DNA from 4 places in the Bacillus cereus group sp. RP43 genome. Region 2 is predicted to be linked to each of the others. Evidence: riboswitches for the same ligand, from Rfam matches in the RefSeq annotation. Region 2 holds a riboswitch; each other region holds the start of a gene.

Region 1 (8,028 bases), 1.2 Mb from region 2:
CCTCTAAAATTTTGAACGAACGCTTGGTGAACGTCACCATAACAAACGACATCTGGTTTTCTTTCCCCTTCTATATTCTCTGTGAGCTCACTATTTTCGAACATACTAATACGCTCTTCTCTTGAGGCATGCGGTTGTATTCTTTCATATAAACTTCTTGGTGAAGCGTGGAACATACGAATCAGTTTGCCGCTCATAAAAAATTCCATTGAAAATGGTAAACTTCTTAAATAATCATTTTGTTCTTCTGATAATTGTTTTTGATGCCATTTTAACGCTTCAAATTCAGTCGGCTTTGTAATGAAATCATCCCAATTCCCCATTACAACTCCTTCACATTCTTTACGAACGATTTCAATTACTTCGCTAGAATGAGGACCTTTCCCTACTAAATCTCCAAGACAAATAATGCGCTCGATTCCTCTTAATTTAATATCTTTCAGCACAGATTCTAGTGCCGGAATATTACCATGAATATCTGAAATTACTGCTATTTTATCCAAATGAATCCCTCCATTATTTATTTTTCATTATATCCATATGATAGGATTGATACCATCTTGGAACATAGGACGAAAAATGAGTATGTTCTTCTAAAATTCCATTAAGTCTTTCCTTCATATCATCTACTAAATGTGGCGTGCTTCGGTTTGTCCAAACGATGTCCGCTGGGAACGTCATTGCTGCATATAATGAATACAGTTGCCAAAAATGGAGCGACGGATCGCCTCCGCAATAACCATGAACTTGTCCAACCGCAAATGGTTTGCTTATTCTTGTAGTAAAAATCGCTACGTTATAAAAATCATGTATGGGATCACCAAAATCATATCCCCCAAAATCGATAACGATAAACTCCTTGTTATGAATCATACTATTTGCTGGATGGAAGTCATCGTGTAAAAATGTGATTGGACGATTTTTTAATAAGTCTTTATGGTTTTCTACAAAGGTTAATACTGGTTTCAAATCCAGAAAATTCACCTCGTAATCTGCTAGTGCCTCTATGTATCTTTCGTATTTATTCCATCTAAATGTTTCCCATTTATTACTTGCACTTTCTCTTTCAATTGAGTGAATTCTCTTTAATACTTCTCCTGCTTTTCTTCCTGCATCATACTGTTCTTCCACCGATAACTTCCGTAAGCTCTCTTCACCATTTATTCCGTCAATCCATTCAAATACTTGAACACATTTATTTAATTCTTCAAGTTTTATGAAATGAATTAACTTGGGCGTTGGAATATGTAATAACTCTAATTGTTTCATATACGTATATTCTTCTTGTTTTCGTTCAAAATTAGCAGAATCACACACTTTTACAAAATACGTTTCTCGATTCTCTAGTTCAATTTTATATTTCTCCTCATGCGAAAAACCTTTTGTAATGGCTGTACATTTTATAATACAGGGCCACTCTAGTCCTCTTTCTATCTCTCTTACTATTCCTTCCAAAACATCTCCTCTATTCATATATGTACAAACTACCTAACACTTCATACTCTCGTCTATTTTCCCCTTTAAATTCCACTGCAAAAGGATATTCACCATTCTTATTCAAGTGTTCTTTCACTAGCCCTTCCCCAATCGGTTCACAAAACTGTACATGAATGTCACCAAACGCTACACTTTGGCACTCAGCATTCCATTTTTTATTTTTTGTGACTGAACTTGCAGTTAGCCCCATTACTTCTTTCCACTTTCGCGCTGTTTCTCGAACATTTTTCACTGCATAATGGATCACTTCAATTTGTTGCACTTTGTTTTTATGTTCCTTGATCGTCCCTATGTTACGTAAGTCGTTTCTTCTTTCTTCATCGGTTTCATTCCACTGTATAAAGAAAGGTAATTTCGGCCCGCTTTCTTCTTGCTTTACAAATAACATTTTCCATTCTAAAAGCCGGCCATCTTTTCTCATACGTTTCCCTTTAAATGGCCCTATCGTATGTAACCCATGTTTGCTTAACTTAACTGCTAGTTCTTCAATTGCATCTGTTCGAATTGCGATTTGTAGCATTCCTTCTCCAGTTTGCAATTTAACAACCGTTTCCTGCACTAATGGATTTTCTGCTTCTTTCGCTTTTTCTTCATGCTGCACAGCTAAAAATTCTATGTATGATAAATCAAAATAACATAAACTATTCCAAGTTCCCCAGTTCGTATGCTCTCCGCCTAACGCAGTATGAAAACCTAGTGCCTGTATTTGTTTTGCCGCTTCCTCCGGTGTACAATTCACTGCGTGAACGAGATGATCAAACATTAACATAGTCTTTCTCCCCTTTCTCTCCATCCTTTTATTGTATATTTTATTTTTCTTTCATTCAATTCAAAAAACTTTAAAACCCAGTTGATTTATACGATTAATGTGTATTATAATGAAACAAATTTAATTATTGCTGATTGGAAAAACCAAAGGCACTTTTCTCATACGGGAAAAGTGCCTTTTTCATTTATTATTACAGGGGGATTATTTATGCAGAAATTAATTGTCTTTGCTATTATTGGATTTTTCGCTCAATTGATCGATGGCGCACTTGGAATGGCGTATGGGGTAACATCTACCTCACTATTATTAATGTTTGGTATTGCACCAGCTGTAGCTTCCGCATCTGTTCACTTAGCTGAAGTCGTTACAACCGCAGCTTCTGGTGCATCGCATATCAAATTTGGAAACGTTGATAAATATACGGTTTCCAGACTTACATTACCAGGGGCAATTGGCGCATTTATTGGGGCATGTTTTTTAAGTAATTTACCTGGCGATGTGATTAAACCGTACATTTCAATATTTTTATTCACTTTAGGCGTTTATATTTTATTACGATTCATTATTCAAAAACAAATTGTTACTTCCAAAAAGCGCATGTCTGCCAAACAACTTGTGCCACTCGGCTTATTCGCTGGATTCGTCGATTCAACAGGCGGCGGTGGTTGGGGACCGATTACAACACCTGTACTTCTTGCAAGAGGAAATGAAGCTAGAAAAGTTATTGGATCTGTTGATACGAGTGAATTTCCTGTTTCACTCGCTGCAACGATTGGCTTTTTCATTTCACTTGGCTGGGAACAAGTAAGCTGGGTTTGGGTATTTGCTCTCATGCTCGGTGGTATTGTCGCTGCACCAATCGCCGCATGGTTAGTTCGCATCGTTCCAGCACATTTGCTTGGCGTACTAGTTGGTGGCCTTATAATCTTTACGAATATTCGTACACTGCTTACTACATTTAAAGTAGATCCAACTATTATTTCACTTTCTTACATTGCAGTTGGTCTTGTCGTTATTATATCCATTTTTATTGCTGTCCGTAATCATTCCAATCGTTCTAACGTATCGACAGATGGTTATCCGAAAGATCAAAAACAAATGCTACCATAATGATAAAAATACCGCTCGAACTATATCGAGCGGTATTTTTTATTTTTCTATTTTCCAATTAATCATCGTATCTGTTGTATCTACTCTCTTCATTTGTAATTTCTCTAATACACGAATCGAACTACCATTTTCAAGGAGTGTCTCCGCAATAATTGTATCTACCTCTTCTGTCTGGAAAGCCCACTTTATTAATTCATCTACAGATTCTGTAGCATACCCTTTATTCCAATATTTCTTAATAAAACCGTAACCAATTTCTACTGTACGTTTCTCGTTCGGTTTCCCTTTAAATCCTATATCCCCTAGTACGATGTCATCTTCTTTTCGAATGACATACCACGCACCCCAAGGTAATAAAGCTGCGTCTTGTTTTACACTTTCTACATGCCCTGCAATATGCGGGCCACTATTGTATCCTTGATTCTTCGCAATTTGAACCCATTCTTCTGCACATGGGATAATATGTAATCTTTCCGTTTCTAATTTCATAACGACGTCCCCTTTTTAATTAAACGGTACTTCGATTTTACTACAAAAAGAAAGAATATTCACTCTTTTAATTTATACTTATGTTTTTTCTTTGAAACAAAATAAAAGAGGTGATTCCCTTCAATAGTTATGTCGAATTATATTTTCTGAATTTTCTTTTAATTTTAAAGGGTTTTTCATTATTTTTTGCGAAACATTTGTATAACAATTTTTTCTTTGCTTATTGCTACATAATAGTAGGTTCGGGTGGAGTTTTGCAAGCGTTTCCTATACAATAACCGATATTTTTTGACTTTTCCTAACAAAATTCCTTGCAATATATTCAGAAAGTCATTACAATTGCCATATATTAAATATCTTAGCAATATATAAATCCTCATCAATCCGATGAGGTAGAGGTTGCGACTTTTAAAAGTAAAACGGACGAGACACAGAGAATGTCACTGACTCCGTTTGAAAGGAAAAGTTGCCGAAGTTTGTATTTCTTCTCTGGAAATATGAGCTGGGTCTGTCTCCGAAAGGAACAGAACTGTCACGTTTACAAAATTACCGTGTAAACGTGGGGTGCTATCTTAACGGAAGGGTATGATGGGGTGGTTATTTGTGAAACGTTCCGCCTAATTCCTTTGGCGGTTTTTTGTATTTTTCTCCCCCGCTCCTTCCTAACCTACAAGAAAAGGAGTGTTGAACATGAATAGCGCAACAAATCAATCTACCTCTAAAACGCAAACTACACAAGGACAAGGTGAATTAAAACGCGGATTAAAATCTCGTCACCTTACGATGATTTCTCTCGGTGGTACAATCGGTACCGGACTATTTCTTGCCAGCGGTGGTGTGATCCATTCAGCTGGTCCTGGCGGTGCACTAGTCGCATACGCCGCAATTGGAATTATGGTTTATTTCTTAATGACAAGCTTAGCTGAACTCGCAGCTTACATGCCTGTTACTGGATCTTTTAGCACTTATGCAACAAAATTTGTTGATCCATCACTTGGCTTTGCACTTGGATGGAACTATTGGTATAACTGGGCGATTACGATTGCAGCTGAACTTGCAGCCGTAACATTAATTATGAAATTTTGGTTCCCAGATACCCCTTCTCTTATTTGGAGTGGACTTTGCTTAGCTATTATTTTTCTCTTAAACTATTTATCTGTTAAAGGTTTTGGTGAATCTGAATATTGGTTCGCACTTATTAAAGTAGTTACTATTATTATCTTTTTAATTGTCGGTTTTATGATGATTTTTGGAATTATGGGTGGCGAATCTGTCGGCTTTAAAAACTTCACTGTTGCAGATGCACCATTTAACGGTGGAATCATGGCAATTATCGGTGTATTTATGGCTGCTGGTTTCTCATTCCAAGGAACTGAATTATTAGGAGTAGCTGCTGGTGAAACTGCTGATCCAGAACGCAATATTCCAAAAGCAATTCGTTCTATCTTTTGGCGTATTTTATTATTCTACATTTTAGCAATTCTCGTTATCGGTTTATTAATTCCTTATACGACTGAAAGCCTTGCAGCGAGTGATGTTACAGTAAGTCCATTTACACTTGTATTTGAAAAAGCGGGCGTTGCCTTCGCTGCTTCTGTTATGAACGCTGTTATTTTAACTGCAGTTCTATCTGCTGGTAACTCTGGAATGTATGCATCAACTCGTATGCTTTGGGATTTAGCTCGCCAGGGAAAAGCACCAAAGTTCTTAGGCAAATTAGATAGCCGCGGTGTACCTGTTAACGCATTAATCGCAACATCAGTAGTTGGTAGCGTCGCTTTCATCGCTTCTTTATTCGGTGACGGTGTTGTATACATTTGGTTATTAAATGCTTCTGGGATGTCAGGATTTATTGCTTGGGTAGGGATTGCTATTAGTCATTACCGTTTCCGTAAAGCTTATATTGCACAAGGGAAAGATTTGAAAGATTTACCATATCAAGCGAAATGGTTCCCGTTCGGTCCAATCTTTGCATTTACACTTTGTGTTATCGTTATTTTAGGTCAAAACTACGGAGCATTTACGGGAGCATCTATCGACTGGAACGGTGTACTCGTTTCTTACATCGGTTTACCACTCTTTTTAGTACTATGGTTAGGATATAAATTCACTAAGAAAACGAAAGTAATTCCACTTGATAAATGTGAACTGAAATAGAAGGAAGTATAGCAAAACGAGCAAACAAATTTGTTTGCTCGTTTTTTATTACAATTCATCTCCCTTCCCTATTGCCACTGTTTTTGCAATAATAGAGGAAATATAAATAAAGGTTGGGATTACATGAACATTCGTATTACTGATGAAGCAATAGTAGCTATACATAGACTAGAACGTGAAGACAAAAAGATTATTCGCATTAGAGGAACTATGACAAACTCTTGCAGCATTTTCGTTGATGTTGATTTAATTTGGGATACATATAATGCAGATGATGTTGTTTATGAAGATGAACAGCTTATTGTACAAATGGACTCATTCACGAAAGACTACACTGGTGATACGTTAAAACTTGATTATAAGACGACTGGTTTTAGCATTACGACTCCTAGTGAGACGTTGGTGTATGGATTGTCGATAAAAAAATAACAATTGTTTCAACTGACCACTGAGGTGAAAAAATGGGCAAATATGTTCCGTTAAAATTTTTATTCAACGAAGAATTAGCAGAAAAAATGGCTGATTCTATTTCTAAACATGATTCTAATTTCTCTAAAAAAAAATTTATAGATTCCGTAACATATAAAGTTGAAAATTTAGAGTTAAAGCAACGTGTAGAAGTAATAGCAGATGAATTACACAATGCATTACAAAAAGATTTTAATGAAGCAATACATATATTACTGAAAACATTAGGACCAGAAAATACAACAGAAGTCGGCACATTTACAAAGGGTTATATGTATATGCCTATCGCAAAATACGTTGAAAAATATGGCCTTAACGATTTTGACTCCTCATTCAACGCAATGTATGAAATAACAAAAAGAAATACTGCTGAATATGCCATTCGTCCTTATCTTGAAAAATACCATGAAGAAACCTTGGACATATTGCAACAGTGGTTACGTGACGAAAACAGCCACATCAGGAGATTAGTTTCAGAAGGTACTAGACCAAGACTTCCTTGGGCAAAAAAAATCGGAGCTCTGAAAGGTGACTACAGAAATAATTTAAAGCTTCTTGAGCCATTAATGAATGATCCTTCTAAGTATGTTCAAAAATCTGTAGCCAATCACATTAATGATATTACGAAAGAAAATAACGAACTCGTTTTTCAATGGTTGCAACAATTACTCGATAAAAACCATCCTGTTAATCCTTGGATTATGAAACATGGATTAAGAACGATGATAAAAAATGGCACTTTACCAAAAGATTTTTGTTTTTAAGTATTTGTAAAGAAAGCAACAATCTATATGAAAACAGCTAATAATAAAAACGTTTATACTTCATTTGGAAGTATAAACGTTTTTTCTCTTTTAAACATTAACCTTGTCTTAAAATCTTATAAAACATTTCCGGTTTATGTTGTGCAAAAGCATCTATTAATTCTTTTCCAAATATCGTTATACTCTTCTCCCAAGGATGACCTAAATACCCCCACTTAAAGTCCTTCTGAATAAAGAAATAGTAATCTCCATTTGGAAAAATCGGGATTGTCCACTCATCAAATTCATTTCTATCGAACTTTAAATGTGGATTTACCCAGTAACATTCATGTTGCCAATCAAGTGCCATTATATATTCATCCGATACTGTATTCTCTTTAAAAACTAGTAATGCTTTTTCTTCCAGATCGTCATATACATTTAAATCTACCGACTCTCCGAAGTAATGAGAAATATCATATGTTACAAAAGGACTTGGCACCTTAAATGATGGGAATATAGAGACACTTGGCAAAAACTTAAGCTTACTATCTATCATGTCCCAAATTTGGTCGTACTCTTTGTCTGTAAACTCCATCCAATTTTTCATTAAACAACTGCCTTCCCCTATAATTTCAAAGGATTTTCACTCGATACTCCCGAATATATAAATAACCATTCTCACAAGGAGCGAATTTATATGAATTTATTCGAACACGAAACGTAAAACCGCTTCATTTTAATAAGAGGTCCTCCCTTTTTCTTTTCTTACTATATCATTCATTAACGAAGTAG
Region 2 (8,028 bases):
GCACTAATCGCATCATTTGCCCAATGCTTTTTCGGAACATCATTAAATGTATGATCAGCTATTACTTTTAGTTTAAAGGCTTTCTGTAAAATTACAGCCATTTCAGCACGAGTTAAAGATTCTTTCGGTCTAAATGTTCCTTTACCATCACCTACGAAAATCCCCATATCTGTTAAAGCTAAAATTTCTTTTTGGAACATTGTTGTCCCTTCGCTAAGATCAGAGTATGGATTTTTATATTCGCTTTTTGCTTCTGGTTTTAATGCACGATATATTAATGCGGCTACTTGCTCACGATTTACAACATCCCCGAATCCAAACTTACCATTATCATATCCTGCAATAATTTCTTTTGACGTTAAATTAGTAATTGCTTTATACGACCAATGATCTTTCGGAACGTCTGGGAATTCCTTTTCAGCTGCAAATGAAGTTGCCGGAGCCATCACTACTTGAAGTGCGACTGTCACTGCTAACACATTAGAAATAACTTTTTTCATATTTTTTTAACACGTTATGTATATGCTTGTCCCGTGTTAACTTGCCTCCCTTTTCAATAAAATTTTCCCTATTAAACTAACAAACTCTTAATTCAATTAATTAGTCAACAGTAAAAGTATACGTGATAAAAATAAACTAATCTACCATTATTTTATTTATAATCAGCATAATACGATATATCTTTTTATTTCGATACAAAATTATATAAGCTCATATAAAAAGCCCATCTCTATATAAACGATGGGCTTAGCAAACGATGTTTTTTTATTTAGCTAAACGATACTTTGAAACATTGAAACCCTTCCACTCATAATAATCTAAAATACCAGCATAAACTGCCTCTGCAGCAATTTGTCTTCCTGATTCCGAAGCCAGCTTCTCATAATCTGCACTATTATCTAAAAATGCTAGTTCAGTTAATACCGCAGGCATTTCATTTTCTCTTATTACATAAAAGTCTTCTGGTTTCACACCACGATCTCTTGTATCTAGAGCTTTAACTAGTCGTTTTTGTATTTTCTCTGCTAACATACGACTATCTTTTTCACGTTCAGTTAATTCTTTCGTTTCAGATCCTTTATAATAAAAAGTCTCCGTTCCATATCCATCATGATTTTTAGAAGCATTCGCATGAATACTTACAAAAACATCGGCATTATGTTCTTTCGCGAACTCTACACGTTTTTTAAGGTCCTCAGTTTGCTTGTCACTAAAACTACTATCTGTTTCACGTGTTAACAACACATGGAATGGAGTATTTTTCTCTAGTAAACTTTGTAATCTTTTAGATGTATCTAATACAATATCACTTTCATGTAATCCTTGTGTTGCCTTCCCAGGATCTGTTCCTCCGTGACCAGGATCAATAATAATCACTTTTCCTTCTAACGCATCTGGAATTTTAAGAGAATCTGATTTTGCAATAAATTGCGCTGCTTCTGCTTTCGTTACAGTTTTATTAGGCAGCCAAGCTGTACTAGTTACACCTTGTGAAATATCCAATTCTACTAAAATGTTCGCTTTATCTTTTCCCCAACTAGGATTTAAATCTGCAAATTTTGTTGGTAATGGCTGTTTTACTTTCGCATCTAATTTATATGCTTCAACAAGCATCGATGCCATTGAAACTCGGTCAATTTTCCCATTTGGATCAAATACGCCTGGGCCTTTCCCTTTAACAACACCAGCTTTTTCTACAGCTGCGATGTATGGGGTATACCATCCGTTTTGAGAGTCACCGAAAGATGGTTTAGCATCTTTATCGAATGGTAAGTTTAAGATTTTAGCCATCATTGTAGCCGCTTCTGCACGAGTGATCTCTTTTCCAGGCTCGAACATTCCTTTCTCGTTACCTGTAACTGCGCCTTTTTCTGCTAAGTAGTTAATAGAATCTTCTGCCCAGTTCCCTGCTGGGACATCTGGAAACGTTTTTGTTTGTGCGAAACTACTAGATGAATAAGATAATATACTAGCTGCTATTACTCCTGCTGCGATTATTCTATTTTTCATAGAATATATTCCCCTCTCAAATACAAATAATTTTATATAACAGAATAATTATAGTTCTGAAAATTAGTAATAGTCAATCGTAATTTGTATATTTTTGTATTATTATTGTATTTTTTGGAACAAAAAACTATAGTTAAATTATTAAATACTTATTTTATAAGAGGGAGATTCGTATGTGTACGAATTGGAAAAGTATCGAACACCGCATTTATACAATGTGTATGATTCAGCGTAATAACGAAGTATTACTAATACAACGGCCCGATCATCTAGGTTTCCCTGGTTACATCGCTCCTGGCGGCAAAGTAGATTTTCCAGAAAGTATCGTTCAAGCTGCTATACGAGAAGTAAAAGAAGAAACTGGATTACTTGTTTCAAATTTAACTTTTAAGGGATTAGATGAATACGTAAATCCGAAAGAAAATGTTCGATATATGGTATTTAACTATTGGACAGATTCATTTGAAGGTGAACTCCTTTTGAATCCTCCTGAAGGCGAATTATTATGGGTGCCAATTGATACAGCACTCAATCTTCCTATGCAAGATTGGTTTAAAGAGAGATTCCCATTATTTTTTGAAAAAGGTACGTTTGAAATTCAACGTGTTTGGGACCGAGACTTGGATAAACAAGTTGCTATGACAATTACCCATACGTAAAAAAGCTTGGAATCTCTCCAAGCTTTTCTTACTTTCCCTCTATTTTCTTAATCTCATAATCAATTTCTAAAAACTTGACTCCAAATATCCACATTCTATGATTAGCTTCTAATATTTGATCCTTGCTCTCTTTAATAATAAAAGTCTCTGCTAATGGTAAACGTATTGTAAAGAAACGAGTATGTAAATAAATCCCCTCATCTCCCTTACTATTTCTTCTCAGCTTACTAGTAATGATTAAATCATTACTCTTATTACATAATTTCAAAATTCCCGTCATATTCGAATATGGTAAAGGTAATCCGATATTCATATATGTCTCATTCTTATGTGTATGTTTTGCGTAAAGAGCTACAAAAATAGATTCTCCTGCTTCATTTTTTCTTAGCCAAGCCCTTACATTCTCTCTTCCATCCTTCTCATCTATTATCCCAATGATAGAGCTATGCATCGTTTCCCACTTGCCGCCCATTCCTAAATGTATTTGTTCTACACGCTTACTCATTTTCTCATAACAAAATGCAACCGGGCGGAACCAACGAGTCCATTTAATATTTGATTGTAACTGATACTCTTTTGTATTTTCATAAAAACGAATAATACTTAAAGGAATCTTCGCCATGTCAAATGCCTCACTATGAAAATCATTCATTTTATCAACTAAACCTTTGTATTCCTTGCTATCTATTAAATTTCTGTTATGTAAAAATGCTTCACCAACTGTCGCAGTTCCTCTTAACCTGCTCATTGGTTTCCCGTAATATTTATAATTCGGAGTACTCTTTTCAATCATCCAGCCAACAAATGCTGGTAACGCTACTCCAATTCCATTTACAACACCGTGAATCCAAACCATTTGTGCAATTGTAATCGTCATTACTTGTTTGAAATTTCCGTATGAATATATGAGTGAAAACATTATTGTTACCATAAGTGTGCTAGAAGAAAGAACTAAAAGTACCTTCGCACTTATAGTATTGAATTTCGTTCTCCACACGTAAACTCCATATCCATAAATCGCACATAAATATATGAACACTGCAAAAAATTCAAATATCCTTGAGTATGTAATTCCTATCGCAACTGTCATAGGTGAAATGACTATGATAAACATAATAGCATCATATACTTTACTTCTCTTTTCTCTTTTCCTCCCTATTAAACCCGCTGACAATGGTAATAAAAACGCCGAATAATGAAAGTGTGCCGCTGTAAGTAAAACAATGTCAGAACTAAAGTGCATAATCGAAACCTTTGCTACTGAAGCAAAAAACCAAAAACCACCTAAAAACAAATAAATAAACGCACTATCGATAGCCGTCTCTTCTATCGGTTTCCATCCTCTTTCTAACAATCTACTTACACCAAATAACGCAACGATTCCTGTATATGCAAACCAAAGTAGCGCAAAGAAATAGTGATTTGTTACGAAAGCTAGCATTGCACTGATTGCTGCGATTGGATATAAAAACGATACAAATTTATAAAATAATACATACGATCCATTTCTTTTTTTCTTGTCAATAATACAAAAAGACATCGGTATAAATAACAAAATAGATAATAAAATAATTGCTTCAACTGGGTTTACATTCGACCACTCACATATTAGAAAAATAATATAGCAAGCAAGTCCAAATATTATATTTTTCATCTCGTTTATTCCCTTTCCACAAATGTTCCCTTATATGAAAATAATGAACCAATTAACGGATTTCGTACTTGTACATGAATTCGAAAACATTGTAGTGCTTCATCATAACTCTCTACAATTTTTGCCTCTCCGTATAAAAATCTAGGTAACGGTATTTTTCTTCCAAACATAAAAAACCATTGTTTCTTTGAAGAAATATGCATCCCGCCTTTTTCATCAATATAAAAACTCAATGTAGAAACGAGTAAATGTGGCTCACCAAAATAATCTACAATTTCATTATTCTCTTCATCCAACTGCATAACAGCGTTAAAATATCTTTTCTTATTATGAAAATAAAAAGTACGATTCCACCGTACAAATTCTTTCCCCTGTTCATCTCGCTCAGCGGTATTATGTATCGTAAATGGCACTTTCTTTCCTCGCTCAGAGAAAAACATTCGAAACTTCGATGCAATTTTCAAAATCAATTTAACTAAAAAAGAGCCACCGTAAATTTCATCCATTTCCCCTTCTCCTGTAAAACTATTCTCTTCTGTAATCGCATATCGCTTCTGCAATTTTGGATGAAGCCTTTTATAAGAATCCCCTAATAATCTTTCATAAATATTAACCATATACTTATCCCTTTCTCGTCCTCTTGCAATTTTTTGCGCTTGGCAAATTAGTGCTATTTATATAACCGACAATCGATAACCCTATTAGAAGAAAATTTAATGTAATCGGATTAAACGGTTGCGTAAAACTAGCGATATTCGTCGATCCTGCCGCTAATGTTAAAACTATCAACAATATAATATGCAATATAAATAGTTTTCGCTTTTGAAGTGGCAATAGCCACATAACACCCCATATTATTTCTAAAAATCCAACTATTTTAAGTATAAAAATACTACTTTCATTCGATCCGATTAGTGCAGAAAGCATCTTTACTTCTTCTGAATGAGTAAACATCAATTTCGGTACAATCCCTTGATATAACCATACGAAGGCAAATAAAAAGCAAACAAGCCAATAAGTCATCGTTCTTCTAATTAGCAACTTAGGATGAAGCCCCTTTTCTAACCATAATTTTAAAGCATCAAAACTCCATGCAGTCGCAGAGCCTAATAAAGGCCGAAAAACATATGAATCTATCACATTCCCTATGCGACCAAACCTTGTATCATAATCATATTGCGTTTCAAAATGAATATGTTCTCCATTCAGTGTATATTTCCAATAACCTCGTCCTATTTGTATAAGTGATAACTTATTGTCTGTCCAAAATTTCAATGAGGAAATGCGTTCCCCAGTTTCTTTTCTTATTTCACCTATCGATTCCCCTTCTCCGGCTATTTCAAGCCCAAATCCGATCTTTGTTTTATATAAAAACTTCTGCGGTTCTCCCTCTTTCTTCTCTAAATAAGAAATTTCAGTAAAACGAGCATCCCACTCTGTATGTAGGTCTGGTTCTTGCGTATATTCCCATAATTTCTCCATTGTTGTTTTCATTTCTGTCGCAACATAAATAGGCCTCTTCATGCTTCCACCTCCTATACTCTATATTTTCAATGTACATGCAATACATTTATTTTGCTACATTTTTCACAAACTTTTTTTCGAAAAAGAAAGAATTTTGAAAATATATATAAAACACTTGATTCCCTGAAAAATTTAAATTATTATAAAACAAATGTTACCAACAACTTCATAAATCATACACTCTCGCCTAAAACGTGAGATAGAGGTTGCAACGCTTATAAGTATTCTAAAGGAGACACAGAGATGTCTATGAATTTAGAGGAAAGGAAGTGTTGCCGAAATTGATAAATTTCTCTGCATTTATCAATTGGGGCTGTTTTCGAATAGAAACAGAACTGTCATATGTACAGACGTGTACGTATGAAGAGCTATCTACAAAAAAGAGATATCATTTTCATGATATTCCTTTTTTGGCGGTTTTTTTATTAGCTCCGTTTTCTGTTTCCCTTTTCCTGTAACAGCACCATCCTCACTTATTTGAGATGGTGTTTTTTGTTTTTCTCTCTGGTAACTACAGGAATATTGGGATTTGTATATGTCCTAACCTATTCTTAAAAATGGACGAAAGAAGGAATTCGTAATGGAAACGATTGTACAAAAATTTGGCGGTACTTCTGTCGGAAGCGTCGAACGCATTCAACATGTAGCAAATTTAATTATTGAAGAATATGAACGAGGACATAGTATTGTCTCTGTCGTTTCAGCAATGGGAAAAAGTACGGATAAACTTGTAGCACTTGCTAACGCTATTACTGAAAATCCAAGTAAACGTGAAATGGATATGCTCCTATCTACAGGAGAACAAGTAACTATTTCATTATTAACAATGGCACTACAAACAAAAGGTTATAACGCAATTTCATTAACAGGATGGCAAGCTGGTATTACGACAGAATCTGTACATAGTAGTGCACGGATTACTGACATTAACACCACTCGTATTCAGTCTCACCTTACTGAAGGCACGATTGTTATAGTAGCTGGTTTCCAAGGAGTAAGTGAAGAAAATGAAATTACCACACTTGGCCGCGGTGGTTCTGATACGACTGCTGTTGCATTAGCTGCGGCACTAAAAGCGAAAAAATGTGATATTTATACGGATGTGACCGGCGTATATACGACTGATCCACGAGTTGTACAAGATGCTTATAAATTAGATGAAATTTCTTATGACGAAATGTTAGAGCTTGCCAACCTCGGTGCTGGCGTATTACACCCACGCGCTGTTGAGTTTGCTAAAAATCATAATGTAGTTTTAGAAGTACGATCAAGCATGGAACAAGAAAACGGAACAATTGTAAGGGGAGAATGTAACATGGAACAACAAGCAATCGTTAAAGGTATTGCATTTGAGGATAATATTACACGCGTCACAATTAAAGGATTAGAACAAGGTGCACTTTCAACAGTTTTCTCTACATTAGCAGCAGCACATATTAATGTAGATATTATTATTCAAAGTATTACAAATGAAGAAACTGTTCACCTCTCCTTCTCGATCCATTCTAATGATTTAAGAGAAGCATTAGAAGTATTGGAACAAAATCAAGAAGCACTTCACTATGAATCTGTAGAACATGAAAATCATTTAGCAAAAGTATCAATTGTAGGATCAGGTATGGTATCTAACCCTGGTGTCGCTGCGAATATGTTCACTACTTTAAAAGAAGGTGGTATTCATATTAAAATGGTAAGTACATCTGAAATTAAAGTATCAGTTGTAATTGACCGTATTCATTTAGTAGATGGTGTTGAAGCACTCCATCAATCATTTATGGCAAAAATTGAGCCTTTAGTGCAGATGAGTTAATTTCCACCAGTAAAACTTAAAACAAATTATATGAATCTATTTCCTTCCTATATAAATAGAAAGCTGTTTGTATTGTATAGATTGACAAGAAAGTTATTTTATCGAATAGCAACTACATTATCAAATTCTTGAAATGATAGCATTCACGAAATAAAGTTCGCGCATATTTCAATAGTAGAGGGTTTACGAAGTGTTGTTCGTTAACAAGATGTTATATACTATACCCGAAAACACCTTGTCACATTTCCCTACACTGTGACAAGGTGTTTTTTGTTTAGAAGAGATTTTAGTATAATTATGAGGATAATTAGATAATAAATTTATACATATAAGGAGATAAAGACTATGACAAAAAACAGATTACTACGAAT
Region 3 (8,028 bases), 340 kb from region 2:
TGGCTTGCTAAAATAAATGATGCACTACAATATTATGAACCGCTTAAAGAAGATAAACATTCAATAGGCTGGCTTATGAAAACACAAGAACGCCTGCAAAAACGTGTGAAGGAAGGCCCATTTACAGCGAAATGGATTGATTTATATTTAGAAGAAGCTTTACGAAAAGGAATAAAAGAAGTTGGCATTGTCGATCATTTATATCGTTTTCACGAGGCGAAAGGGTATTATGAAAAATATGTAGATATTAGTGATTCAAAACTCGGTCGTTTACAGAAGGAATGGCTAGACCAAGTAAGAGTAACTTCAATATATGATTTTACAAAGGCAATTGAAGAGGCGAAAGAACGATGGAGTAAAAGGGGGATAACACTTAAACTTGGAATTGAAGCGGATTATTTTATCGGCGGTGAACAAGAGTTAAAAGGCTTACTAGCTTTAGGAGACTTTGATTATGTAATCGGTTCGGTCCATTTTATAGATGGATGGGGATTTGATAATCCAGATACGCAAGGGTATTTTGATACGCATGAGTTACATACTTTATATCATACGTTTTTCGCTACAGTTGAAAGTGCTGTTCGTTCTGAGCTCTTTGATATTATAGCTCACCTCGATAACATAAAAGTATTTAATTACCGGTTAGATGAGAATGAACAGCTTTCTTATTATAAGGAAATTGCGCGTGCGTTAGTAGAAACGAATACCGCAACAGAAATAAATGCGGGATTGTACTATCGCTATCCTGTGCGCGAAATGTGTCCAAGTCCGCTTTATTTACAAGTGTTAGCTAAGCATGGAGTTCCGATTACTCTCTCCTCAGATGCCCATTATCCGCATGATTTAGGGAAATATGTGGAAGAAAATATAAAGACATTACGCAATCATGATATTTCTCACGTAGCTACATTTACGAAACGAGTAAGAACGATGAGATTGCTTGAAGAAGAAGTAACAATTTCAAAATAAAACACGATTTGTTGATGAAAACCACCCTTTTTGTTCAAAATAAGAAAGAATGAAAAGGAGGGTGGAAAATGGCGAAACAACAAAATAAACAAAACGTACAAGCGGCAAATCAGGCTTATACTTCTGAAACGAATAATACAGCTAACTCAGTTATCGAAGAACAAATTAGCGATACAGTTGCAGAAGGAACAATCGATGCAAAGCTTGGGCAAGAATCACAAGAGAAAGCGTAAGAAGAGAGGAGAGATGAATCTCCTCTTTTCTTATGGGAAAAAGTGTCGATTTTCAAAACTATAATCAAATTCCTTGGTTTTTATATGTGGATTTCTTACAATGAAATATAAGAGATATCTTATTTTGTATAGAAGAGGTGTTAGTAGTGGCGAAAATATTAGTTGCAGGGAAAATTCCAGAAATCGGATTAGAATTATTAAAGGATCATGATGTAGAAATGTACGATAAAGAAGAGTTAATTTCTTTAGATGAATTAACAGAGCGTGTAAAAGATAAAGATGCATTGTTAAGCTTACTTTCTACAAAGGTGACGAAAGAAGTTATTGATGCGGCACCTCATTTAAAGATTGTTGCAAACTACGGTGCTGGTTACGATAATATTGATTTCACGTATGCAGGAGAAAAAGGAATTGTAGTATCGAATACACCGAAAGTATCAACTGAAGCGACAGCAGAATTAACATTTGCACTGCTTTTAGCAGCGGCACGCAGAATTCCTGAAGGGGATAGTTTATGTCGTACAACTGGATTTAACGGCTGGGCACCATTATTTTTCTTAGGCCGCGAAGTACACGGTAAGACAATTGGAATTATTGGCCTTGGAGAAATCGGGAAGGCAGTTGCAAAGCGTGCGAAAGCATTTGGAATGGATATTTTATATACAGGGCCAAATCGTAAGCCCGAAGCTGAAAGTGAACTGGGAGCAACATATGTAACATTGGAAGAATTATTACAAACATCGGACTTTATTACAATTAACTGTGCTTATAATCCGAAATTACATCATATGATTGATGAAGAACAGTTTAAAATGATGAAGAAAACAGCATATATTATAAATGCTTCACGTGGACCAATTATGCATGAATCAGCACTTGCTCATGCACTAAAAACGAATGAAATTGAAGGTGCAGCTCTTGACGTATTTGAATTTGAACCGAAAATTACAGAAGAGCTAAAAGGATTAAAGAATGTAGTACTTGCTCCTCACGTAGGAAATGCAACATTCGAAACTCGTGATGCGATGGCTGAAATGGCAGTGAGAAATATTTTAGCTGTATTAAACAATGAAGAACCTGTAACACCTGTAAATCAAAAATTATTAGTTACAAAATAAAAAGAAACCTTCCGTATTCGGAAGGTTTCTTTTTATTTTTCTTTATTCGCTTTTTTAGACGGTCTTTGTCTAATGAATTGAGATAGCATATACAAAATATATAATGGAATAGCAATGAATAAGAAAACAGAAAAATTACCGAACCCTGTTTGGTACATTGTGATAATGATCCCAATTAAAAATAATGTAATAATTATGCTATATCGTGGAATTGGTACATCTTTTAAACTTGGGATACGAATACGACTCACCATTAAAAATGCGAACGTTACAAATACTGTAATAAGAACGATTTTTGGAATGGTATGTGAAAATAATGTTAGGAAAGCGACAAGCCCTCCTGCTGCAGTAATCGGAACTCCAGTGAAATATTTCATAGAAGTAGATGATGGTGTTACATTAAATCGTGCTAAGCGATATGCTCCGAACAGTGGGAATAATCCCGCTATGTATAGTCCAATGATTCCGTAGTTGGAGAAAGATGTGTAATACATTAACACGGCAGGTGCCGCGCCAAACGTTACAACATCTGCGAGTGAATCAAGCTCTTTTCCCATTTGTGAATCAACGCGTAATAAACGAGCAACACGACCGTCAAGACTATCTAACATCATCCCGATAAGTACTAAAATAGCAGCTGATTTATAATATCCTAAAGATGCATAGCCGATTGACAAAAATCCGCTATATAAATTTCCGAGCGTAAATAAGTTTGGAATAGCTGCTCTATACAAAATCTGATCCCTTGCTTTCTGTAATAAATTCTTAATTAGTGTATGAAAGTTTACTTATTTTATCATACCATAAATTTCTTCCTCATACGAAAGAAATTCCCAATTTGTGAAAGATTGTATAGAAGAGAAATTTGAAAAATAAGTAAAAAAAAAAGGAAGCAACTTTTGTAAAGTTGCTTCCTACACTATTCAAATTTCGTTTTCATCGTTCCGGTTTTATATCGATTGTTAGGATCAAATCGTAATAAATCTCCATAAATGAGTTTGTCGGATAATTTTAATTCTGTTTTTGCTTTTTCAATATAAGGCTGACATAGTGTTAAATCAGCTTCTTCACCTGTGCTTCTTTTATAGCACATATTTTTTGTATAAACATAACCTTCCGAAACAAAACTACCGTCCCGCATTACCATAAGAGGGTCTTTTTCTTTCGTAAATAAGTCTGTTCCAAATTCTACGGATTGATTTGTTTTAATACCAAGTAAATGAAGTAACGTTGGTTTAATATCAATTTGACCAGATACTTTAGAGATGACTTTTCCTTCTTGGCCAGGCACATGAATAATGAGAGGGACGCGTTGTAATTGCATAGAATCAAACGGTGTAATAGCGTCTTTCCCAAGGAACTGAGCCATAGCTGCATTATGGTTTTCAGAAATGCCGTAATGATCACCATAAATGACAATAACGGAATTATCATACAGTCCTTCGTCTTTCAATTGTTTAATAAATAATTTAAGAGCTTCATCCGTGTAACGAACGGTTGGGAAGTAACGATTTAAAACACCACTTTCGGAATTAAATTCATCAACATATTGATCTTCTGGATTTAGAAGAAATGGAAAATGGTTTGTTAACGTAATAAATTTTGTATAGAACGGTTGTGGTAAAGATTTTAACTTTGGAATAGATTGTTCAAAGAACTCTTTATCTTTTAATCCCCAACCGACAGACATTTGTTCCGTTCCTACGTAATCATTTAAATTAAAGTAACGATCATATCCAAGCGCAGGATACATTACATCACGATTCCAAAACGTTTTATCGTTTGAATGGAAGACAGCAGAAGAATATCCGTATTTCTTTAATTGTTCTGGTGTGGCAGTGTATTCATTTGTTGCATGAGTAAAGAATACAGAACCACGGTCTAACGGATAAAGGGAATTTTCAACGATAAATTCAGCATCAGAAGTTTTACCTTGTCCCGTTTGATGATAGAAGTTATCGAAATAAAAACTATCTTTAATAAACTCATTTAAAAATGGAGTAATCTCTTTTCCATTTATTTTTTTATTAATAACAAAACTTTGTGTAGATTCCATTGAAATTAAAATTACATTTTTACCCTTTGCAGCTCCAAATAAGTTTTTATCAACTTGTTTATCTTTTGAGTCTGTATAGTTTTTAATTTCAGAGAACCCGTCTCCACTTGCAAATACACGCTCAGCTGAAGACTTAGATTGAAGTGTAATATCAAATAGATGATATGTGTATAACCCTAAATTTTTCACGACAGTTTGACGATCAAATGAGCGTGAGAACATTTGTGGTTTATATATAACTGAAACAACAATTTGTAGTGCTAATAATGCTGTTACACCGCTAAAGAAAGTTCGCTTCTCAGAGCGAGAAAGTGGTGTTTTATCACCAAATGATGGGAATTTACGCGAAATAAACATTAAAATAATTGCGTCTGCAAATAAAAGTAATGTTTTATACGTAAAGAGTTCTTTTATACTCGTCCCTAAGTCAGCCATATTATTTGTTTGGAATAAAACAGGGAAAGTAACAAAATCGTTATAGAACCCGTAAAACATTGCATTTCCAAATAAAATAAATGACAGTATAAAACTAATTACAATAATAATTCGGTTTCGGTACTTAGATGCAAGTAAAGCGAAACCAAAAAATAAAAGTAACGAAGCTAGTGGATTAATAAAAAGCATAAATTCTTCAAAGAAGTTATCAATTCTAATATCAAATGCTAGCTTGTACACAATATATGTTTTTATCCATAATAAAACGACTGCAACTAGTGCAAATCGCAGTTTTGGAAACAGATTTTGTAGCATAATATACTCCTCTCCTAAAAGCATGACAGTTCTTGTGAGCCGGTTTGATTAGCGCCTCATTTTATATATACGAACAGTCCTTTGTTATTATGTTTATTATACTATGAGTATCATTATACGAAAATAAAAGAGAGTTGTGGGCTTTTTTATAATAATTGAGTAGAAAAAGGGCAGTGGGAGACAATAAAACGGAGTTTCTATGTATGATAATTATCGTGCGCAGAAAGAATCGAGTAATAAAACGGAGGTTATAATGCGAAAATTATTATATTTTATAGTATGCAGTAGTGTTATACTTTTTTCCTCACCGAGTATGTCAGTAGCGCAATATGATGCACCCCTTGTGGAGGATGCACTTTATTCTGTTTTATTTCCAAAAATAAATAAGGCAATTGAAAAACAATATGGAAATTTGAAACCTTATCAATGTCCTAAAATCATCCGTTTAAAAAAAGTGTATAGTGGCACATATTTATTTCAAGCGGTTATTGAAGTGACGAAGTATGAACAGGTTGGTGGGAAAATTGTTCCACCATTCGAAAAAGTAACAATTACTTTTAATAACGAAGAAGGCGAATGGGAAGTGACAAATATAGTAGTAAAGCGCTTACCAAATGATACGAAGTTAAACTGTAAAAAAACAATATAAAAAATTGTTTGACAAATAAAATGGTCCTTTGGTATTGTTAATAGCAACAATTAGATGTTTGAAAATTAAATAGACTTACCTCATCTACTCTCAAAGGTAGAGGCCGCGATAGGAAAGAGTAAGCTATGGGAGATTTAATGGAATCTGTGATCATAGGTTGAAAGGGACTATTGCCGAAATATAAGAATAACCATCTTATTCATATATTGGGACTGCATTGAATAAATGTAGTACTGTCATAATATTTATTTTATGGAGAGCTATTTGGAGATGTTGATGCGGTTTCTTATTTTGAGAAGATAACAACTCGTTTATTTTTTCAATATATATTTTTCCTAATAAGAAACGCGTGTGAACATTGTTCCGCGCGTTTTTTGTCTATCTAAAAGCGTGCTGCAATGAATAGAAGATTGGGGTTATGAGTTTTAGAGGAAATAAGGGAGGAATTCAAATGTATTTACACGGCACAAGCCGAATCAATGGGCAAGGACACTTAGAAATTGGTGGGTGCGATACGACGCAGCTAGCAAAACAATACGGAACACCACTTTATGTATACGATGAAGAGTCTATTCGAGGAAAGTGCCGCGCGTTTCATCGTGCTTTTAAAGAAAGTGGTTTCTCTTATCAAGTAGCATATGCAAGCAAGGCGTTCTTGTGCATGGAGATGTGCCGAGTAGCTCGTGAAGAGAATATGTCTTTAGACGTTGTTTCTGGAGGAGAATTATATACTGCGCTCCAAGCTGGTTTTCCGGCATCGCGTATTCATTTTCACGGAAATAATAAAACAGAAGAAGAAATGATTATGGCTCTTCAGGCGAATATCGGTTGTTTTGTAGTAGATAATTTCTTAGAATTAGAAATCTTACATGATTTAGCAATGCAACATGGGAAATTTGTGAACATATTAATCCGTGTAACGCCTGGAGTAGAGGCACATACACACGAATATATAACAACAGGTCAAGAGGATTCGAAATTTGGGTTTGGTGTTTCAAATGGTCAAGCGATGCAAGCAATTGAGCTTGCCTTGCAAAAATCAAATTATAATGTGCTAGGAATTCACTCGCACATCGGATCACAAATATTTGAAACGGCTGGATTTGTTCGAGCAATTGAAGTACTCCGCCAATTTTTAGAAGAAGTGAGAGAGCGAACACATTATGTGATGAAAGTATTAAATGTGGGCGGAGGTTTCGGTATACGTTATACGGAGTCAGATGCACCATTAACACTTGAAACGTATGTGCACGCTGTAACAAGTACGATAAGAGAACAATTTACATTATGTGAATATCCGCTTCCAGAAATATGGATTGAACCAGGTCGTAGTATCGTAGGTGATGCTGGAACAACACTTTATACAGTCGGAGCGGTGAAAGAGATTCCTGGCATTCGGAAATATGTTTCAGTCGATGGTGGAATGACAGATAATTTAAGACCAGCTCTATACGGAGCCCGTTATGAGGCGATGTTGGCGAATCGAGGGAATGATAAGAATGAGGAGCTCGTTTCGATTGCTGGGAAATGCTGTGAAAGTGGAGATATGCTGATTTGGGATATTAACTTACCGCAAGTTGCTTCTTCTGATTTACTAGCAATTTCTTGTACGGGGGCATATGGGTACTCGATGGCTAATAATTATAATCGTATTCGTAGACCAGCTGTCGTCTTTGCAAAAGGCGGGACGTCACAAATTGTCGTAGAACGTGAAACATATGAAAATATCATTGGGAACGATCGCATACGTATTAAAGAGCTGGTGTGAATGAGAAAGAAGGAGTTGTCTAGTAAAGGCAACTCCTTTTAAAAAAAGAAAAATAATTAAATATATCGGAAAACTAGGATTGAAAAAAATCAGAATTGTGATAAAATACAAATACAAAGCTTATCAAGAGAAGCTGAGGGAACTGGCCCTACGAAGCTCGGCAACCTGCTTATAGAAAGCAAGGTGCTAAATCCAGCAAAATGGAATCCATTTTGAAAGATAAGGTAAAATATATTACCGAACAGTCTTTTCGAAATGGGAAAGATTTTTTTTATGAATAAAAAGGGGGCTGTTTGCGTGAGCGTACGGGAACATTTTGATGAAGTGTCCGAAAAAATTCAAACGATGCTTGCTGATATGAAATATGGTTCAATTACAATTGTTGTGCAAGATGGAAAAGTGATTCAATTAGAGAAAAGTGAAAAGGTCCGTTTAAAGTGAAAAGCGCTGACTAGAAAAACTAGAGGCGGTTTTAATCTATTTTT
Region 4 (8,028 bases), 880 kb from region 2:
TTAATTTGTTTTGCATAGTGCGGGTCCATGAACCGATTTACGAAGCAACTTTTATTTTTAAATACATTTAAAAATGCAATTTCATGATCGGCAGCAAATACTTCTCCCATTAAAATAATATTGGCGTGTTTATCGATAGAACGATTCGTATAATCTGAAACGAGAAATGGGTGAAGTTCTACTTGTATACCTAAACTTTCACACCGTTCTTTTAGGAAATGTGCGTCGTTTGCACTATCTTTAAATGCGAAGAAGTATATATGGATTGTTTCTCCATTATATGTGCTCTTTTTTAAATACTCTTTCGCTTTTTCAAGCGAGTAGGACCTTTTAGGAACTTGGCGACTTCTTTCAGGGAAAAAGCTCGATGCAGCAATTGTTCGTCTGCCTTCTATGTTACGAAGTATCGTTTCAACGTCATATATTTCTCTCCAAGCTTTACGAAAGTAAATGTCATGGTGGGGACCGGGTTTTGTAAAGTTGAAGCTAGCATAAATACAACCTATTTCTTCTATTTGTATATCATGCCTTTCATTTTCCTCTTCATTAGGTAGTTCATAATCAGCATCGATTTGTACATGATCTGGAATACGCCAAAACTCAATACGGTCTAGTAAAGCTCGCTCTTTAAAATAATGAGTGAAAGCTTCAAGTACGATATTATCTTCAGAGTAATGAGCAAGTTTGAAAGGTCCAGTACCTATGTAGTGATGATTCTGGATACTAGCATCACGCGGTAAAATTGCAAGTTGCATGGAACTCACATAATGTAAGAAAAATAAATTCGGTTTTGCTAAATGGAATCGAATTTGCATTGGTGATGGTGTTTCAATTTGGACAATTTCTTCTGTTAACCATTCGAAAGGAGATTGAACTTGCTTTAGTCTTTCAAATGAAAATTGTACATCTGTAGAAGTTAGAACAGTTTCGTTATGAAAATGTATATCTTTTCGTAAATGAAAGGTCCACGTAAGCCCGTCTTCACTTAATTCCCACGTATGCGCAACGTGTGGTTCCATTCTTTCAGTAACATCGTTATAAACGACTAACGTATCAAAAATTTGACTAGTAAGATGGCTCTCTGTTGTGACAGCCACAAAAGCCGGATCTAGCGGCATTACTTTTCGTGATATGGGGATTTTTAATATATCATACATATCATTTGAAGGTTCATAGCCAAAATGATGATGGAGTTTACCTTCAATATTTTTATGAAGTGCGGGAGGCAGTGGCTCTTTTAAAAGAAGAAAGACATCTTTTAATTTTTCTTGCGCTAACAGTTCATCTGTATAGGATTCAATTGCTTCTAGGAAACTATGCGCAAATATAATTTCCGTTTTATTCCCGCGTCCTCGTCCTGGAGTCCAGCGAATTAATTGCTCCGCACTCATTTTCTTTAATAAAATTTTTACGTTTTTCGGACTGCAATATAAAATATTCGCTAATTCTTGTAAGCTATTTCGTATATGTTGTTGATCTTGTGCATGGAACCTTAGTCTAATGTAATAGTCCATAATTTTCATATGTATACACTTCCTTCTATAATAAAAGGGGAAACTCTTTAGAATATTCTAACCTTTTTCTTCCTCTTTTTCAAAGTAAAATGAATAAGCATAAGGAGGAGGAAACAATGGGATTTTGGAGTATGCACCGAAATATAAAAATTAGAATTATAACTTCGTTTTTAACACGAGCGGTATCAACGATGATTTTTCCGTTTATGGCAATTTATTTTTCAATAAAGTTAGGTAGTGCCATGGCTGGTGCTTTACTACTAATTAATGTAATAGCTTCATTAGTAATTGGTTTATACGGTGGATATATTGGAGATCGACTCGGTCGTAAAAAAGTGATGATTATCGGCCAAAGTATACAAGTCGTTTCCATTGCTTGTATGGGAATTGCGAACTCAGATTATGTAGATTCACCGTGGTTAACATTTTTATTTATGCTAGTGAACAGTTTAGGATCTGGACTTATGAATCCAGCAACCGAGGCGATGTTAATCGATGTGAGTACACCTGAAAATCGAAAGGTCATGTACAGCATTAACTACTGGGCTATTAACTTATCCATTGCAATTGGAGCGATATTTGGCGGATTACTATTTGAAAACTATAGATTACAATTGTTTATCGTATTAACGGCTGTTGCGGTCATTACTTTATATGTCATGGCTATATATATGGAAGAAGTGTATGTGGCGCGAAAAACTGTAGAGAAGAAAAACGTATTAAAGGATATGGCGGATAGTTATAAAATCGTGATGAAAGACCGAGCGTTTTTAATTTTTTGTGCAGCAAGTATATGTACACTATCGTTAGAGTTTCAAATTAATAATTATTTAGGGATACGTTTACAGAAGGAATTTGAAACGGTGCACTTTTTCTTCGGGAATGGTTTTACATTCGATTTAACAGGTATTCGAATGCTCAGCTGGATATCGGCAGAGAATACAATTTTAGTTGTGTTATGTACAGCGCTTCTTATTAAAATGCTGAAAAGCTTCAACGATTTGAAAATTTTATATGTAGGTTTATTCATTTACACGATTGGATTTACAATACTCGGAACGAGCAATAGCTTATGGATTTTATTAATTGCGGGGCTTTTCCAAACTGTAGGAGAGATGATGTATGTACCGGTTCGTCAATCCATAATGGCAGATATGGTGCCAAATGAGGCGCGAGGTTCTTATATGGCGATTAACGGAATGGTTTTTCAAGTGGCAAAAATGAATGGTGCATTAGGTGTTATGTTAGGTTCATTTATTGCCTCTTGGGGAATGAGTGTGCTCTATTTCATAGTTGGTATGAGCAGTATTTTATTATTTATGAAGGCGATAGGGAAAGAGAAGTATGAGGATGAGAGGGAGGTTTCTCAGATTGGATAAAACTATATAAAAAGCGAACCAGTTATACTGGGACTCGCTTTTTATATCATTTTTAAAACGGATCCACTTCAGCTAAGTCAGGATTAGCGTTAGGATTAGTTAATAAATTTTTCAGTTCACCTACTTCTGAGAGAGCGACGAGGATATAACCACTAATGAGGACGATGAGTCCGATGACACGTAATGTTTGCAGTGAAATTTCACGGCTATGTTCTTCTGAATCGTGTGATGGCGTTGAAGGTGGATTATTGTTCATAATAAGGCTCCCATCTATTTTTATTTACATATGTGTAAATCATTATTTAACGTATGGGTAGGAATTGTATAGTCATTTTCACTATATGAGAAATGCCTACGAAAAGTGATTAGAAATTTTAGGACGAGAAAAAGAGGCTGTTATGTGCAGCCTCTTTTTCTCTAAAATGAAGAAATGCGTTTCTTCGTTTTTGGTACAATAATAAACCTTATCCAAAGTACACCGATTACCATAATAATCAAAGCATGTAGTAATTGTCCTGTAGCAATGAGTATAACACTTGAAAATACAATGAGTTGAATACTTAGCAATATGAAAATTAAGCTAAGAAATTGCCTCATTCGTTCTTCAGTATCAATTGGATATAATGCCACGATAATATTTCCCGAAAAATATTTCCACAGAGAACGAAGCTGCATAGAGATCATGTATAGGACGATGTAAGTAGTAGCACCTTTTACATATAGATTCGGTACGAAATATACGATAAAGGAACCGATAATACTTAAGCGAATATATATACCGAAATAATCATTCCCACGTAAAAACGATAGTGTATGTAAATAGAAGAAAGTAGCTTGTTTTTTATGTAGTAAAGGTTCGATCCAATTTGTAAGCCATTTTCTGCCGTTTACTTGTTTTTTTAGCTGCGGAACATCGGTAAAGATGCTAGCGAATTGATAAAAGCGTATGTCCATTTTTTCTTCTTGCTCAATTATGTATTCCCACGGTATTCGCTTTGTGGGCTGTTTCTTCGTATATAGAAGTAGGAAAGCAAGAAGTAAGAGTAATCCGCCTAATACAATTACATTTGCAGTATAAAATAGCATGTAAATGATAAGGGCGTTACAAGCAATACGAATGATAAGCCATATGTTTTTTTCATAACTATCACGCCACATCCAGTGTATGTACATGTTCCAAGCTTTCGTAATCATTAAAACGATAAAGATTGTACATAGAAAAGGTACAGTCAATTGTAATGATTGCATGGCAAGTGGTACGAGAATAAGGAACGTAAATAATAATGGGAAAAGCTGAATGATGTAATTATATAGAAGAGATTTTTTAAAATAAGAAGTTAATTTCTCTTCTAGTGCTAGTAAATAGACAGCATCGGGCTTTTGAATAAATGTACGTATTGGGCATCTCGTTATAATCACTGTTAAGACGATTGTAATAAGCAATAGAGATATTCCTTTAGAAGGATCCGTTTTAAGAAACTTGGCGTAATAATATGCACCTACACATGAGACGAAGATGAAACTATATAGTAAACCGTTAATCATACGTGCAAAGTATGTGATGGCATTTTGAATATGTTGTTGAAAGCGAGAGCTCCATAGTGATTCGATTGACATGTTTTTCACCTCTTTTTTCTATTATATATGTTTTATTAAGCAAAAAACGAGCAAATTGCGTTATGCAACTTGCTCGTTTTTCTTTTCTTTATTTTTTTTCTGATCACGATTCATTAATGGATAGAAGGCAAAGCCAATTACGAATAAACCAATTCCGAGAAGGAATGTTTTAATATCGGATGCGCCTGTTTTAATAACCCATAGTGCATAGCAAAGTGCGATAACTGCGACTACACCATCCATAATTCTTGCCCGCATTTCATTTTTGTATGTTTCACCAGTTGCGACTAGTTTTAACTGGAAGATTGGTGAAACGAGATATGGAATGAGGTAGGCTAAAGTTGACACTGTAATAACGAATGTATAAGCTTCCGCAATTGTTCCTGATAATGTTGAGAATAAGAACACTTGCGACATAATGTTTGTTAATCGTAGTGAATGAATTGGACTTCCTTTTTTGTTTGTTTTTGCGAAGAAGGAAGGGAAGAAACCTTCTTTTGCTGCTTGATAAGGCACTTCTGAGCTTAATAAAATCCAGCCTAATATTGAACCGAATAGGGAAGTAAGAGCAAGTAATGCCATAAGTTTCCCGCCGCCGTGACCCATTGCAGCGTTTAATGCATCTGCTAATGGACGTTCAGAAGCTTGTAATTTATCAACGTGAAGTACACCCATTGTTAAAATTGTAATTCCTAAATAAATTGCAACGGTTATTAGTAAACCAGCAACAGTCGCCCGTTTTACCGTTTTGGGAGAAGTAGCTCGGTTTGATAAAAGAACGGCTGATTCAATCCCAATAAATGCCCAAAGTGTTGTAAGAGCAGCTAAATTTACTTGTGAAAGGAGACCGTGTGATACACCTTCTTTATCGATCATTGGTGTATACCATTGTCCAAACTTTGAAGCCTCGAACGCAAATAACGTAACAACAATGAATAGAAGGAATCCAGTTACTTTCGTTGTTGTTGCTAAGAAGTTTAGCTTCCCAGCTCCGCTTACACCGTTTGTTAAAATTAAATGTGTGCCCCATAGTAAGACAGAACAAATAGTAAATGTAATTAGTTTTCCAACTTCTATATCGAAAGAGCCGATTGAAAACAATAGACGTGTATCTTTCATAATCGGGAAGAAGAGTGATAAATATCCCGCAAAAGATGTGATAATGGCAACGTTACTTGCCCAGTTTGCAACCCAGTATCCCCACACCATGCTGAAACCAGCCATTTTCTTTCTTTTTGGTGTTGAGAATAAAGCATATGCATGACTTTGTGGTCCTGTCGTTAAATCAGGACGACGAATTGCTAAATTACCGAAAACAAGAGCTAGCATTAAAACACCAAACCCTGTTGTTAACCAAGCTAAAGTGACACCGAGCGGGCTTGCTGTTTGTGCTAACGTACTTGGCACCATGAAAATACCAGCGCCAACCATGTTACCGACAACGAAAGCTGTTAGTACCCAAAAGCCCCATTTTTTTTGTTGCATAGAAAATACCTCCAAAGTTAGTATAACCAAGTCAAGCGAGGAGATATGTATGTCTTCCGCGGTAGGGAAGAGAAGTTCCAAACAAAACAAAAAAAGCACGTAATTTGCCGCTACATGCTTTCTATCTTATAAGAAACCCACGACATACCTCTCGATAGCTCTCCACAAACGAAACGTTTGTGACAGTTCTGCACTTATTAAATGCAGACCCAGCAAGCGTGCATGGTGGACACATCTTACTTCGGCAACCATTCCTTTCTCATTCATTCGTCAATGCCACTACATCTCCTGAAATGATACTCTTAATGATTGCAACCTCTACCTCACCGAGATACGAATGAGGATTTATGTATTAAATTAACATGTTTAAGAGTAACAAATGTATTTTTATACGTCAATGGATATAGTAATAATCAGATTATAGAGAAGAGTTCGTGATTAAAAAGGAGAGGGATTATTGTACAATGTTTAAATTTTCATAATATAATAAATGTTTACGGCGCTAGAAGATTGAGAAGGGGGATGAAGTATATGTCTGCATGTAATCAAAATTCCGTAATAGGTGTACTAGATTCAGGGGTTGGAGGATTAACAGTTGCGAGTGAAATTATGCGTCAATTGCCTAAAGAGAGCATTTACTATATCGGTGATAATGAGCGTTGTCCGTATGGGCCAAGAAGTGTAGAGGAGGTACAATCTTTCATATTTGAAATGGTTGAGTTCCTCAAACAGTTTCCGTTAAAAGCTCTAGTTGTAGCATGTAATACTGGTGCAGCTGCTGCATTGACTGATTTGCAAGGAGCACTTTCCATTCCAGTTATTGGCGTTATACATCCGGGAGCAAGAGCTGCAATTAAAGTGACAAAGAAAGGGAAAATCGGGGTAATTGGAACTGTAGGTACGATAAAATCTAATATGTACGAAAAAGCATTACACGAGCTTGATACACATTTGGAAGTGCATAGTCATGCATGTCCGACTTTAGCTACAGTTGTAGAAAATCAATTAGAAGATACAGCATATGTAACGCAGCAAGTGAAACAGGCTTTACTGCCATTAACGAAAGAAGATATAGATACGTTAATTCTTGGGTGTACGCATTATCCACTTTTAGAGTCCTATATAAAAAAGGAGTTAGGAGAGGCTGTGACGATTATTAGTTCTGCAGAAGAAACAGCGATAGAGTTAAGCACAATTTTACAGCACAAAGGAATTTTGTCTGACAATCTTAATCCGAAGCATCGATTTTTTACAACAGGCTCTGTCTCATCATTTGAACATATTGCTGAGCGGTGGTTAGGGTATCAAATTTCTGTAGAATGTGTGAATTTACCTATGGAAAAACAACTCGTGAAATAAAAAGAAGCTGATCTAAAACTAGATCAGCTTCTACATATAAGATTAAACTAAGTTTAATACAGTTACTTTTTGACGAGTCATAGACTCAAGGCTCTTACGAATACCTTGTGCGCCCATACCTGAACCTTTTACACCGATGAATGGGAAGTGGTCAGGGCCGCGCTCTGTGCGTCCGTTAATTTGAACAGAGCCAGTGTCGATCTTGTTAGCAATTGCAAATGCTTTGTTAATGTCTTTTGTGAAGACACTTGCTTGTAAGCCGAACTCTGATTTGTTAGCAATTTCAATCGCTTGTTCATCAGAAGAAACACGGATGATTGGAAGGATTGGGCCGAATGGCTCTTCCCAAGCAACTTTCATTTCTTCTGTTACGTGGTCGATTAATGTTGGGTAAATTAAGTTACGCTCACGTTTGTTACCGATAACGATTGTTGCACCTTTTTCAGCAGCATCGTCAATTAAACCTTGAACGAAGTCAGCAGATTTGTCGTCGATTAATGGAACGATTGTGCTGTTTTGTTCTGGAGATCCAACTGATAGTTCTGCTACTTGCTCTTTTAATAAGCCTGCTAGTTCATCTGCTACATTTTCGTGCACAAGTACACGCTTAATAGCTGTACAACGTTGACCTGAGTAAGAGAATGCACCGCTTACGATATGCTTTGCAGCTTCTT

The links. Region 2 has a riboswitch for lysine ahead of QCI75_RS18035 (aspartate kinase). Riboswitches for the same ligand answer to the same signal wherever they lie in the genome.
Positions count from the first base shown of each region.
Region 1: linked by a shared signal. The riboswitch ahead of QCI75_RS11860 (amino acid permease) and the one ahead of QCI75_RS18035 (aspartate kinase) in region 2 are both predicted to bind lysine.
Region 3: linked by a shared signal. The riboswitch ahead of lysA (diaminopimelate decarboxylase) and the one ahead of QCI75_RS18035 (aspartate kinase) in region 2 are both predicted to bind lysine.
Region 4: linked by a shared signal. The riboswitch ahead of QCI75_RS22530 (amino acid permease) and the one ahead of QCI75_RS18035 (aspartate kinase) in region 2 are both predicted to bind lysine.

Region 1 is NZ_JARVHQ010000001.1:2,254,775-2,262,802, reverse strand. Features, by position in the region: gene QCI75_RS11885 (metallophosphoesterase family protein) at 1-503, opposite strand, end outside; gene QCI75_RS11880 (aminoglycoside phosphotransferase family protein) at 517-1,455, opposite strand; gene QCI75_RS11875 (VOC family protein) at 1,466-2,266, opposite strand; gene QCI75_RS11870 (sulfite exporter TauE/SafE family protein) at 2,474-3,376, shown strand; gene QCI75_RS11865 (GNAT family N-acetyltransferase) at 3,416-3,865, opposite strand; lysine riboswitch at 4,251-4,443, shown strand; gene QCI75_RS11860 (amino acid permease) at 4,556-6,022, shown strand; gene QCI75_RS11855 (iron-sulfur cluster biosynthesis family protein) at 6,146-6,451, shown strand; gene QCI75_RS11850 (DNA alkylation repair protein) at 6,484-7,254, shown strand; gene QCI75_RS11845 (DUF2716 domain-containing protein) at 7,352-7,843, opposite strand.
Region 2 is NZ_JARVHQ010000001.1:3,454,142-3,462,169, forward strand. Features, by position in the region: gene QCI75_RS18005 (S-layer homology domain-containing protein) at 1-500, opposite strand, end outside; gene QCI75_RS18010 (N-acetylmuramoyl-L-alanine amidase) at 766-2,010, opposite strand; gene QCI75_RS18015 (8-oxo-dGTP diphosphatase) at 2,184-2,669, shown strand; gene QCI75_RS18020 (YndJ family protein) at 2,698-4,323, opposite strand; gene QCI75_RS18025 (DUF4166 domain-containing protein) at 4,329-4,940, opposite strand; gene QCI75_RS18030 (DoxX-like family protein) at 4,945-5,847, opposite strand; lysine riboswitch at 6,040-6,226, shown strand; gene QCI75_RS18035 (aspartate kinase) at 6,428-7,657, shown strand; gene QCI75_RS18040 (VOC family protein) at 8,003-8,028, shown strand, end outside.
Region 3 is NZ_JARVHQ010000001.1:3,797,322-3,805,349, reverse strand. Features, by position in the region: gene QCI75_RS19805 (histidinol phosphate phosphatase domain-containing protein) at 1-969, shown strand, start outside; gene QCI75_RS19800 (YozQ family protein) at 1,038-1,202, shown strand; gene QCI75_RS19795 (2-hydroxyacid dehydrogenase family protein) at 1,349-2,320, shown strand; gene pssA (CDP-diacylglycerol--serine O-phosphatidyltransferase) at 2,353-3,054, opposite strand; gene QCI75_RS19785 (LTA synthase family protein) at 3,240-5,126, opposite strand; gene QCI75_RS19780 (DUF3888 domain-containing protein) at 5,380-5,775, shown strand; lysine riboswitch at 5,865-6,046, shown strand; gene lysA (diaminopimelate decarboxylase) at 6,227-7,543, shown strand; SAM riboswitch class I at 7,661-7,769, shown strand; gene QCI75_RS19770 (YezD family protein) at 7,841-7,984, shown strand.
Region 4 is NZ_JARVHQ010000001.1:4,329,782-4,337,809, reverse strand. Features, by position in the region: gene QCI75_RS22550 (SgrR family transcriptional regulator) at 1-1,523, opposite strand, end outside; gene QCI75_RS22545 (MDR family MFS transporter) at 1,631-2,893, shown strand; gene QCI75_RS22540 (hypothetical protein) at 2,946-3,149, opposite strand; gene QCI75_RS22535 (ABC transporter permease) at 3,311-4,510, opposite strand; gene QCI75_RS22530 (amino acid permease) at 4,571-5,995, opposite strand; lysine riboswitch at 6,143-6,324, opposite strand; gene racE (glutamate racemase) at 6,527-7,354, shown strand; gene gapN (NADP-dependent glyceraldehyde-3-phosphate dehydrogenase) at 7,397-8,028, opposite strand, start outside.